2 regions of the Paenarthrobacter sp. NEAU-H11 genome follow, and region 1 is predicted to be linked to the other one. Evidence: predicted binding sites of a transcription regulator. Region 1 holds the regulator's gene; the other holds the start of a gene.
What was found. Region 1 encodes HrcA, which represses chaperone genes, less so after heat shock. Its sites were predicted from a motif close to TTNGCACTCGNNNNNNNCGAGTGCNAA; they were not measured.

Region 1 (5,778 bases):
TTGTTACCGGCTGCGGCTCAACGGCCACGGAGGAGCACTCAACATCCAGCCCGGAGGGGGACGCCGCAAGCACCTTTCCGCTCATGCGCGTCCCGGCGCCGTCCACGATGTCAACGGGCTCGCCCGGGGCAAGCCGCTTCACCGTGACGGCGTGCCGCGCCTCGGGCCCCTCCAGGACAAAGACTTCCCCCGCCACCAGCTGGTCAAGGGAACCGGGAGGAGTGAAAAAGACCGGGTTGCTCACCGCTACAGGTTACCGAGCCGGTCCCGGAGCTTGGCGAACATGCCCCCGCTGGCCGCAAGCTTGCCCTCGGTGATCTGTTCACCTCGCATCTTGGCAAGCTGACGCAGGAGGTCCTCCTGCGCGGCGTCCAGCTTGGCGGGAGTCTCGACCTGGAGGTGCACTTTCAGGTCGCCGCGCCCGTACCCGCGAAGGTGGGTCACGCCAAGTCCGCGAAGGGTGATGATCTCGCCGGACTGGGTGCCCGGCTTGACGTCGATCTCCTGCGGTCCGTCGAACGTTTCCAGGCTCACCTCGGTGCCCAGGGCTGCAGCGGTCATGGGAAGGTGCAGGGTTGCGTGGAGGTCGTCGTTGTCCCGGACATAGGTGGCGTCGTTGTTCACGCGGATCTCGACGTAGAGGTCGCCGGCGGGACCGCCGGCGGGACCTGCTTCGCCTTGGCCGGAAAGCTGGATGCGGGTTCCGGTGGCTACGCCGGCGGGAACCTTGATGGTCAGCGAACGGCGGCTGCGGATGCGTCCCTGGCCGCTGCACTCATTGCAGGGGTCCTTGATGACGGTGCCGAAGCCCTCGCACGTACCGCACGGGGCGGCGGTCATGACCTGTCCCAGGATGGAGCGCACGGCACGCTGGACCTGGCCGCTGCCGCCGCAGATGTCGCAGCGTTCCGGATGGGTTCCCGGCCGGCAGCACGAACCTTCGCAGGTGGGGCACGTGACGGCCGTGTCCACTTCCAGCTTCTTGTTGACGCCGAAGACAGCGTCGCGGAGTTCGATGCGGACACTGATGAGTGCGTCCTGGCCGCGCCTGACGCGGGAAGCCGGGCCCGTTGTTCCGCCGGCCCCGAAGAAGGTGTCGAAGATGTCCTGGAACGCGAATCCCTGGCCGGCGTAGCTGCCTCCGCCGAAGCCGTTGTCCGTGCCGTTCTCGTTGCCGGTGGTGTCGTAGACGCGGCGCTTCTGCGGGTCCGAAAGAACCTCGTAGGCGTGGGTCACGGCCTTGAAGCGGTCCGACGCGTCCTCACCCGGGTTGACGTCCGGGTGGAGCGTGCGCGCCAGCTTGCGGTAGGCCTTCTTGATCTCTTCTCCCGTGGCCTCCGGTGAGACTCCAAGGACGTCGTAGTGGCTGCTCAAAGTTCGTATCTCTTCCTTGTTGTACTGCCTGCAGTTGGACTGCGGGAAATGATCTGCATGCCCGGGAACGGGAAAACGTCAGGGTCCCAGGATCCGCGAAAGGTAGCGGGCAACGGCCCTGACTGCGGCCATGGTGGTGGGATAGTCCATCCGGGTTGGTCCCAGGACACCAATTTTCGCAATGTGGTCCGGACCGTACCCCGTGGCAACGACGGACGCCTCGGCAAGGCCGTCGTAGGGATTCTCGCGGCCGATGCTGACAGCCACCCCGCGGTGGTCCTGCGCCATTTCGCTCAGCAGGCGGAGCATGACCACCTGTTCCTCGAGTGCTTCCAGGACCGGTCCGATGCTGAGCGGAAAGTCCACGTTGGAACGCGCAAGGTTGGCGGTGCCCGCCATGACCATGCGGTCTTCCCTGCTGCTCTGGGCCAGGCCTTCGAGGCCGACGGCGAGGGCATGGGCGGCCTGCCTTTGCCCCGGGCCGGCTGTGGCCACCACTGCCGGCAGGGACTGGGCGAGCTGGTTCAGCGGAGTGCCGGCAAGGGAGCCAAGGAACCGTGCCCGCAGGGTGGCGAGGGCGTCGTCCCCCAGGTCCTGGCCGACGTCGATAACGCGCTGTTCCACTTTGCCGCTGTTGGCGATCAGCACCACCAGCACCTTGCGCGGCGCGAGGAGGACGAACTCGATATGGCGGACCAGTGCCCGGCTCAGGTGCGGATACTGGACCACGGCAACCTGGTTGGTCAGCTGCGACAGCAGGCGGACCGTGCGGTCAAGGACGTCGTCGAGGTCGTCAGATCCTTCCAGCAGCGACTGGATGGCCCTGCGCTCGGCCTGGGACAGCGGTTTGACCGCCGAGATCTGGTCCACGAACAGCCGGTAACCCTTGTCAGTGGGGATACGTCCGGCGCTGGTGTGCGGAGCGGTGATCAGGCCCTCTTCCTCCAGGGCGGCCATATCGTTCCTGATCGTTGCGCTGGACACACCGAGATGGTGCCGCTCCACCAGGGCCTTGGACCCGACGGGTTCCCGGGAGTGGACGTAGTCCTCCACGATTGCACGCAGCACTTCAAGTTTGCGTGGCTCGCTCACACTCCACCTCCATCCAGGGTTCGGGGCGGCCGCGCCGCCCGCGCTGTGCCACCTCAAGGGTTAGCACTCGACATGCCTCAGTGCTAACAGTCTATTATGACTCCCGCCGTTGCTAGCATTGGTACCGCTCCGGGCGAAATCCGGACCTGTGACCGAACGCTAGGCGGAGTGAAACCATGCAGTACCAGAACTGGGGCCCACGCGACTTGTCCGCTCCCGCAAAGACTGAACTGCCCGAGGTTCCCGTTGAACGGGGAATGGTCCTTGAGGACGTCCAGTCCGGCTGGGTGGGCGCCGTGACCCGGGTGGAAAAATCCGGCGGCATGCACGTGGTTGCCCTGGAGGACCGGCGCGGTAAATCCCGGTCCTTCCGGCTTGGTTTCGGATTCCTCCTCGAAGGCCGGGCCATCAAGCTCCTGCCCCCGGCCCCGCGGCAGGCCGCCGGCGCCGTCGCCGGCCGGACCGCCTCCGGGTCCGTCCGCGTCGCCGGCCAGCGGGCACAGGTGGCCAAGGCCAGCCGGATCTGGGTGGAGGGAAAGCACGACGCCGAACTGGTGGAAAAGGTCTGGGGAGACGACCTGCGCGTGGAGGGCATCGTCGTCGAACCCCTGCACGGCATTGATGACCTGGCGGGGGCCGTCGCAGCGTTCAGGCCCGGACCGGGCAGGCGCCTCGGCGTCCTGGTGGACCACCTGGTGCCGGATTCCAAGGAATCCCGCATTGCGGACGCCGTCATGGCCTCGCCGGGAGCTGCAGGGAACGTCCTGATTGTGGGTCACCCTTACGTGGACGTGTGGCAGGCCATCCGGCCCGCGGTCCTGGGCATTGAGCAGTGGCCGGTAGTGCCGCGCGGGCAGGATTGGAAGACCGGCATTCTCGCAGCGTTCGGCTGGCCCCATGCCACAAAGGAGGACATCGGGCTTGGCTGGCAGAAACTGCTCGGCGCCGTCCGAACGTACGCCGACCTGGAAGCCTCGCTGCTGGGGAGGGTCGAAGAAGTCATCGACTTCCTCACCGTGCCCTGAAGGACGGTTCTGCCCCGGCCCGCGCATCCCGGGGCAGGTATGGGGCCGGTACCAAGTATTCTTGGTACTGCGGATCCTGCAACATTGCAGGCCGCCGCACCCAATAAGCTTTCTTAGCCGGCACCATTGCACTTCAGAAGGAACAGACTGTGGCAGAAAACGCACGTGATCACAGGGACAGCCCGGGCGGCCAGGGCCGTTCGGAGTACCACGGCGTTCCCGCGAATGCGCTGCCCCTGACAGCCAGCGAAGACCGGCAATGGGCCACCATGGCGCACTTCGGGGGCATCCTGGGCTGCGTTCCGTCGCTGCTGATCTACCTGATCTTCCGGGACCGCGGGCCCTTCACGGCACAGGAATCCAAGGAAGCCCTGAATTTCAGCCTGCCGCCCACCATTGCTGCCCTGCTGGCGAACATCCTGGTGGTCTTCGTCCCCGTGATCGGCAACATCTTTGCCGTCATCGCCACCCTCATCTGGATTGCGCTCACCTGCTTCTCGGTGGCGGCCGGCATCCATGTCAACCGTGGCCAGCCGCACCGTTACCAGTACAACCTGCGCTGGATCAAGTAGCGGCTGCACGGGTCCACGCCCGCGGGGGCGCGGACCCACGTTGCTTTGTGCCGTTCAGTCCGGCAGGACCCGGCGGACCACCGCGTCTGCCAGCAGCCTGCCCTTGAGGGTCAGGACCAGCCTGCCCCTGAACGCGGCAGCAGGATCCACGAGGCCGTCCGCGATCAGCCCCGCAACCTCATGGCGTCCTTCTTGGCCCAGCGACGATACTTCGAGGCCGGACTGGAGACGGGCCTCGAGCATCACACGTTCGACGTTCCGGGTCTCCTGGTCCAGGGTTTCCCTGCCGGCCGCCGGTGACACTCCCTGTGCGAGGCGTCCGGCGTAGGCCGTGGGGTGTTTGACGTTCCACCACCGCACGCCGCCCACATGCGAATGGGCGCCGGGGCCGATCCCCCACCAGTCGTCGCCCCGCCAGTAGGCGAGGTTGTGGCGGCAGGCCTGCTCCGGCGTGCGGGCCCAGTTGCTGACCTCGTACCAGCCCAGGCCGGCTTTGGTGATGAGGTCGTCGGCGAGTTCGTACTTGTCGGCGTGGTCGTCGTCGTCGATTCCTGGAACCTCGCCCCGGCGGATCTGGGCGGCGAGCTTGGTTCCCTCTTCGATGATCAGCGCATAGGCGCTGATGTGGTCCGGCTGGTAGGACAGTGCCGTCTCCAGGGAGTAGCGCCAGTCGTCCAGGGACTCCCCCGGCGTGCCGTAGATGAGGTCCAGGCTCACAGCCAGTCCCGCGTCCCGGGCCCATTGCACAACCTGCGGGACTCGGCTGGGCGTGTGGGTCCGGTCAAGCACTTTGAGGACATGCGGCACAGCAGACTGCATCCCGAAGGAGATGCGGGTGAAGCCGGCTTCCTTCAGGATGGCAAGGGATTCAGGCGTGACGGAGTCCGGGTTCGCCTCCGTGGTGACTTCGGCGCCGGCCTCGATTCCCCACTGTCCGATGGCGCGGCGCAGGATCAGGGCGAGGTCCTCGGCGGGAAGCAGGGTGGGTGTGCCGCCGCCGAAAAACACCGTGCTGAGCGGTCGCGCAGGAAGCCCTGATTCCGCCAGGACCCTGGCTGCCAGGGACACTTCGGAGGCGGCCGTGGCGGCATAGGCGTCCTGCGAGGCCCCGCCGCCGAGCTCCGTGGCGGTATAGGTGTTGAAGTCGCAGTAGCCACAGCGGACGGCACAGAACGGAATGTGGACGTAAAGCCCGAACGCCCGGCCCGCCGCACCGTCAACCGCCTGGGGAGGCAGGAGACCGTCCGACGGCGCCGGGTCGCCGAGGGGAAGAGTGCTAGGCATTGCAGGGGCCTCCGGTGGCGCCGGCCGCTGTGACCACTATTTCTTGGCCTTGTCCTTGGACTCGTCCGTGGTGAGCGCGGCGATGAAGGCTTCCTGGGGGACCTCAACGCGGCCCACCATCTTCATGCGCTTCTTGCCTTCCTTCTGCTTCTCCAGCAGTTTGCGCTTACGGGAGATGTCGCCGCCGTAGCACTTGGCCAGGACGTCCTTGCGGATGGCGCGGATGCTTTCCCGGGCGATGATCCTGGAGCCGATGGCCGCCTGGATGGGCACCTCGAACTGCTGGCGGGGAATGAGTTCGCGCAGCTTGGTGGTCATCATGACGCCGTAGGCGTAGGCCTTGTCGCGGTGCGTGATGGCGGAGAAGGCATCCACCTGTTCGCCCTGGAGCATGATGTCGACCTTGACGAGGTCCGCCACCTGGTCGCCGT
Region 2 (5,778 bases), on a different contig from region 1:
CACGGAGCGGCTGAAGTACCACCAGCCGTCCTTGCGGTGCGGCACGGAGAGGTCCGTTTCCTGGGTGCGGCCCTTGATCTCCTGGAAAATGGCCTCGCGCAGCGGCTCCTGGTGTGCGGTGACCGCTTCCTGGTAGGCATTCTCGGCTTTCAGGTGCGCCACCACTTCGGCGGATTCCTTGTCCCGCAGCCACTCGTAGTTGTCCACGAAAACGTCCCCGTGGTGGACACGTTCGGACGGGATCTTCTTGGCAACCGGCGGTGTGGGAGCGGCAGTGGCGGCGGAGTCCCGCAGCGGAGTCTGGGTCATTCCTTCAATATATAGATCCGCGCCGACAATTATCCGGCCGTTCGCTACCGGGGGATCGCCGCCTCCCGGCCCGGGAGTAAAGGGCGTCCGACGGCGGTGCGCGCGGCAGCGGTGCGGGGTGAAAAGGGCCAAAGACCCTAGGGGCGGGGACCGGTGTGCGGGACGGTGGAGGGAGTGGAGGGACAGACCGGACGGACACCAGGGGGCGCGGAAGGAGAGCGGCAATGTCCAGCGAACAAGGTCCGGCCCCCAGGGCCCAGGCCTGGCGGGCGGTGGCCGGGTGTGTGGGCAGGAGCTTCGTGATGCTGGCCCGGCGGCAGGTCCACCTGCCCGGGGAAAACGTGGGACGCGTCCTGCAGTTCGCGGACGGCAGCACGTCGCGGGTGTACCGGGAAACGGCCGTCAGAGCCGCGCCCGGGGAGCCGTGCACCCTCGTTGTCGCCTTCAGGCTCAGGCTGGTGCGGGGCAGGGCGCACCGCCTGTTCGAAGCCGAAAGCCTGCTCAACACGCCGCTCTTCGTCGGGTTTCCTGGTTTCGTGTCAAAGCTCTGGTGCGCGCATGACGACCGCGGAGTGTATCGGGGCTTCTACGAATGGGATGGCGCGGAAAGGGCACACCATTACGCGGCATCCCTGTGGCGGGTGCTGGAACTGGTGAGCGTCCCGGGCTCGATCAGGTACAAAGTATTGCCCGGGCTGCGCCGGGATGAGGCGCTCGCAGACCCGGCCCGGATGGAAGCTGCCGCCGCAGGGGCCGGCCCGGCCTGGTGGCGGCTCCTTGGCCACCCATGACCGTCCACAGCGACGTCCTGGTGGTGGGCGCCGGTCCTGCAGGCCTGGCAACTGCGCTCCAGGCGCATGCCCACGGAGCCACCGTACGCATTGTCGACCGGCGGGCGGAACGGGTGCGCCCCTCCCGGGCAATGATGCTCCACGCCCGTGCACTCGAGGGCCTCCGGCCGCTGGGTGTCACGGACGAACTGCTCAGCCGGGGGGACACCACCCCGGAGGCACGCATCCACCTCGGCAAGCGGGTGGTGCAGGCCAGGCTTGGCCACGCAGACCTTCCGGACACGGCCTTCCCGCACCTGACGCTGGTCCGTCAGGCCGACGTCGAAGACGTTCTGTGGCGCGCGCTCAAAGCCCGGGACGTGCCGGTGGACTGGGGCGTTGAGTTCCGTGGCCTCGCCGCCTTCCCGGGCAGGGGCGGAGCGTTGCGCGCCGACCTGCGGCTGGCGGACGGCAACTTCCCCGGGGCGAACCGGACCCTTGGCAACCCGCACGAACAGGGCCTGGAGCAGCACGAATGCCGCTTCCTCGCCGGATGCGACGGGCAATCCAGTACCGTGCGCGGGCTCGTCGGTGCCGAGTGGAGCGGGGCGCCGTACCGGGTGGAGGCAGTCCTGGCCGACCTGGAGCTCGATGGCCCGCTGGACCCCGGACTCCTCCATGTCGCTGTGGGAAGCGCGGGGCTTGCGTTCCTTTTCGCCCTGGGCGAGGGCGCCACGTGGCGGCTGCTCGCCACCCGCACGGCAGACCCGCATGCCGCCGGCCCGTTCGGGCAGCTGGGGCCGGCAGTCCCGGCGGGGGAAGTGGCCCGGCTCGTCCAGGGGTCGGGGCTGGAGGCGACGGTGCGGGACGTGCGGTGGTCCGCACAGGTCCGCCTGCAGCACCGAGTGGCCAGCAGGTTCCGCAGCGGGAACCTGTTCCTGGCCGGAGACGCCGCGCACGCCCATTCGCCGGCGGGCGGCCAGGGGATGAACAACGGCATCCTTGATGCGCTGAATCTTGGCTGGAAGCTTGGATTCGCTTCCGACGGCGGGACGCACCCGGAACTGCTCGGCTCCTATGACTACGAGCGCCGCCTCGCTGCCCGGCGCGTGCTGGCCCTGACCCACGTCATCTTTTTCGGGGAAGCGTCACCCCACCCCCTTGCGCGCCTGCTCCGCGGCCTCCTTCCGGTTTCCGCGCCGTTGCTGCCGGTGCTGCTGCGCCGGCGGCGCCTCACGTCTGCCGGCATCAGGCTGCTGGCACAGCCTTTTGTCCGCTACCGGAACAGCGGCATATCGCTGGAGGGCACCCCGCCCGCAGCACGGTGGCCGCGGCCGGGGGACCGGCTCCCGGACGCGCCGGCAGCCACCGGCGGGCAGCCCGCCCGCCTTCACGAGCTGACGGCCGCGCCGGGCGTCCACATTCTGCTGGAGCATGATGCCGGCTGGGATGTGGCGGGCGCGGAGCTCGCGTTTTCAGGGCGCAAGGTCCATGTGCATCGGCTCAGCAGCCATCCCGGCCGCGGCATCGTTGCGGTGCGCCCGGACGGCCATGTCGGTTTCCGCTGCGGGGAGTCGGACCTGCACCAGTTGCGTGCCTGGCTCCGGCTGGTGGGTGCCGTCCCGGACTGACGGGAACGGCGGGCCGCCGGCCTAGTGGGCTTGAGGCGGCGGGCGTATCCTGTTCACGCCAAGGCACGTCCATCAAACGTGAGAGGGGAACGTCACATGACCATCCCGCCAGTGCACGAGCCCGAGCCGTTCCCGCCGGAACCAGGCCCGGACCAGCCAGATCCAGCCCACCCCGGCCACCCGGGCCCGCCGGCTCCCAATCCGTTCCCCGCACCGGAACCCCCGGGCCCGCTGCCGGTGCCGGATCCGGGCCCGGCGCCGCTGCGGCCGGACCCGACGCGGAGCTGACAAGCAGTATCTGAGGGGCCTTCGCGTACCGCGATGGGCCCCTCACCCATGTCCCGCGAGGCCGCAAAAAACTTCAAAAATACCCTTCGGAACCCCTTGCAGACCTGATTCCTCAGTGATAAAAAATCTATATCAGCCAATACAGATCGGCTGATGCGGAAAAGTGTTGGACCGTCTCTTACGAGGAGGGAAGCCATGTTGATGCGAACTGATCCGTTCCGCGAGTTGGACAGGCTGGCCCAGCAGGTCCTCGGCACGGCGGCGCGCCCGGCAGCGATGCCGATGGACGCGTGGCGGGAGGACCAGGAATTTGTCGTCGCCTTTGATCTGCCCGGCGTCGCACTGGATTCTGTGGATCTGGATGTGGAACGGAACGTCCTGACGGTACGGGCCGAGCGCCCCGACCCTGCAGGCAAGGACACCGAGTTGATCGCCTCCGAGCGGCCGCGCGGCGTGTTCAGCCGCCAGTTGATCCTTGGGGACACCCTGGATACTGACAACGTAAAGGCTACGTACGACGCCGGTGTCCTGACGCTGCGGATTCCTGTCGCCGAAAAGGCCAAGCCGCGCAAGATTGAAATTGAGACGAAGGGGGCCAAGCAAGAGATTGCCGCCTAGCTTCAACACAGGATCGGAAAGTCGGGGATTTGCTGACTGCCTTTAGGGCGGATTGCACAGTATGCACGCCACAGCGCTTAAAGCGCACCGGCAGCCTACACCCGCACTTCCCGGTATGGCGGCCCCCGGCTTCGGCCGGGGGTCGTCTCATGCCCGGAGAAAGCAACGCGGGGTCACCTATCGCGCAAAAAACCACGTCGGATGGACCGTAAGTGACCCCGCGTTGCTTTTAACCTGGAGGGATCAGGTGTTGAGTTCCAGCATCAGCGCGGGCAGCTCGTCCGCGAGTTCGCGCGCCAGGAAGCCCAGGGGTCCCAGCCGGCTGGCAAGCCTGTCCGCAGCAGCCGCATGAAGATGGGTGCCCCAGCACGCAGCCTGGGCTTCACTGGTTCCCCGGGCGCGAAGGCCGGCGATGGCACCGGCCAGGACATCCCCGCTGCCTGAGGTCCCCAGCCCGCCGTACCCCGTGGTGATTTTCCAGAGCTCCGCCTCTTCCGGAGCATCACCCGGCGGCCTCGCGACCAGGCCCTGGCAGCTCACCACCGCCTGGTACCGTTCGGCAATCTCCGCGACATCAGCAGGCAGGTCCTCCAGCCCGCGGCCAAGCAGGATCTCAGCCTCCTTGGGATTGGGCGTCAGGATCAGGCGCCCCTTCCACGGACCGGACTGGTCCTCCACGTTGGCCAAAGCACCCAAAGCGTAGGCATCGAGGACGACGGCGGGACCTCCGCCGTCGTTCCCTTTCCCGGAGGCGGCCTCCCGCCCGAGCAGCGCCCGGAGCAGCTCCTCGGCCAGGTCCAGGTCATCGAGGCCCGGACCCACCAGTACGGCATCTGCCTTGTCCAGGTACGGGGCAATGAGGTCCAGTCCCTCGGCCGTTACGGACCCGCCGGGGGTTTCCGGCAGGCCCACTGTCCCGCACTCCGGCAGCGCGACGCCCACGTGGACAGCCACCGATTCCGCGACCGCCAGGGTGAGTTTCCCGGCGCCGGCCCGAAGGGCGGCAGCACCGGAGAGCAGGGCCGCACCGGGAGTCGCCCGGGCCCCGCCGACCACCAATACCGATCCGCGGGAGTACTTGTCCTCGCCGGCGGCAGGGAGCGGCCAGTCGCGCAGGAGCGACGGCGTCACCAGGGCTGGCTGCGCGGCCCCGGCCGCGCCCGCCTCACCGCGGGTGGACACTGGCGTCCCCGGCATGTTCGGTCACAGCAACGCCCTGCTCGGTCAGGTGGTCCGCGACATTGAAGCTTTCGAGCGTCCAGCGGCCGGCGCCGGAGGGCCGCACATAGCGGGTCAGGGAGGCATTCAGGACCGAGGTGGTGTCCGCCAGGTCCAGGAGTTCTGCTTCACTCAGCCCTTCAAGCACGTACCGGAAGAGCATGATCACGGCGTCGTGGCACACCAGCATCACCCGATGCCCGGTGCCGAGGTTGTTCAGTTCCGCCAGGACGGAGCGCAGCCGGAGGGCCACGTCCGCCCAGGATTCCCCGCCCGGCGGCCGGTAGTACAGCTTGCCCAGCCATTCGCGGCGTTCCACCTCGTCCGGGTAACGCTGCTCCACGCCCAGCCGGGTGAGCCGGTCCAGGATGCCCAGTTCGCGGTCCCGGAGCCGTTCATCGGTGCGCACCTTCACGGGCCAGCCCGCCACCTCCACGGCGATTTCCGCCGTCTGACGGGCACGTGCATAGGGCGAGGAAACCACGGCGTCCGGCCGGAACTCCTCGGCGGTCCGGGCCAAAGCCGCGCCCAGGGCCTTGGCCTGCTCCTGCCCAATGTCGGACAGGTTCACATCGGCGTCGCGGGCCGGCACGGCGATGACCGCCGCCCCTGCCTCCCGGGCCTCGGTGGCGGCAACGTTGCCTTCACTCTCGCCGTGCCGGACCAGTAGCAGTTCCACCGCCCCGGCTTCCTGCACAGCCTCTGTCAGCCCGTCGTCGTTCAAGAGAATCACCCCGTCTGCGTGCCGTTCCGATTGCAGGAACACTACCAGCGGCGTACCCAGCGGGCGGGGAAAATAACGGGTGACGGCGGCCGGCATCTCGCGCCCGCAACGGAAATCCGCGCCCGATTCGGACACCCGCTCCCGGGGCCCGGGGCGCGGCTGTCCGGATCAGGCGCGGAAATGCCCGCCGGCTTACCGCTCCGGCGTCAGCACCTTGGAG

Region 2: ACQ3DC_RS03890 (Hsp20/alpha crystallin family protein) is a predicted target of HrcA. The motif match lies at 3,094-3,120, and genes of this name have one in related genera.

What each region holds. Positions count from the first base shown of each region.
Region 1 is NZ_JBNZGA010000005.1:181,230-187,007, forward strand. It holds gene ACQ3DC_RS08810 (16S rRNA (uracil(1498)-N(3))-methyltransferase) at 1-244, opposite strand, end outside; gene dnaJ (molecular chaperone DnaJ) at 247-1,374, opposite strand; gene hrcA (heat-inducible transcriptional repressor HrcA) at 1,453-2,466, opposite strand; gene ACQ3DC_RS08825 (DUF3097 domain-containing protein) at 2,643-3,491, shown strand; gene ACQ3DC_RS08830 (DUF4870 domain-containing protein) at 3,641-4,063, shown strand; gene hemW (radical SAM family heme chaperone HemW) at 4,118-5,347, opposite strand; gene lepA (translation elongation factor 4) at 5,384-5,778, opposite strand, start outside.
Region 2 is NZ_JBNZGA010000002.1:277,787-283,564, reverse strand. It holds gene ACQ3DC_RS03905 (S9 family peptidase) at 1-309, opposite strand, end outside; gene ACQ3DC_RS03900 (hypothetical protein) at 534-1,100, shown strand; gene ACQ3DC_RS03895 (FAD-dependent monooxygenase) at 1,097-2,710, shown strand; gene ACQ3DC_RS03890 (Hsp20/alpha crystallin family protein) at 3,194-3,616, shown strand; gene ACQ3DC_RS03885 (NAD(P)H-hydrate dehydratase) at 3,860-4,798, opposite strand; gene ACQ3DC_RS03880 (histidine phosphatase family protein) at 4,782-5,567, opposite strand; gene ACQ3DC_RS03875 (alkaline phosphatase D family protein) at 5,751-5,778, opposite strand, start outside.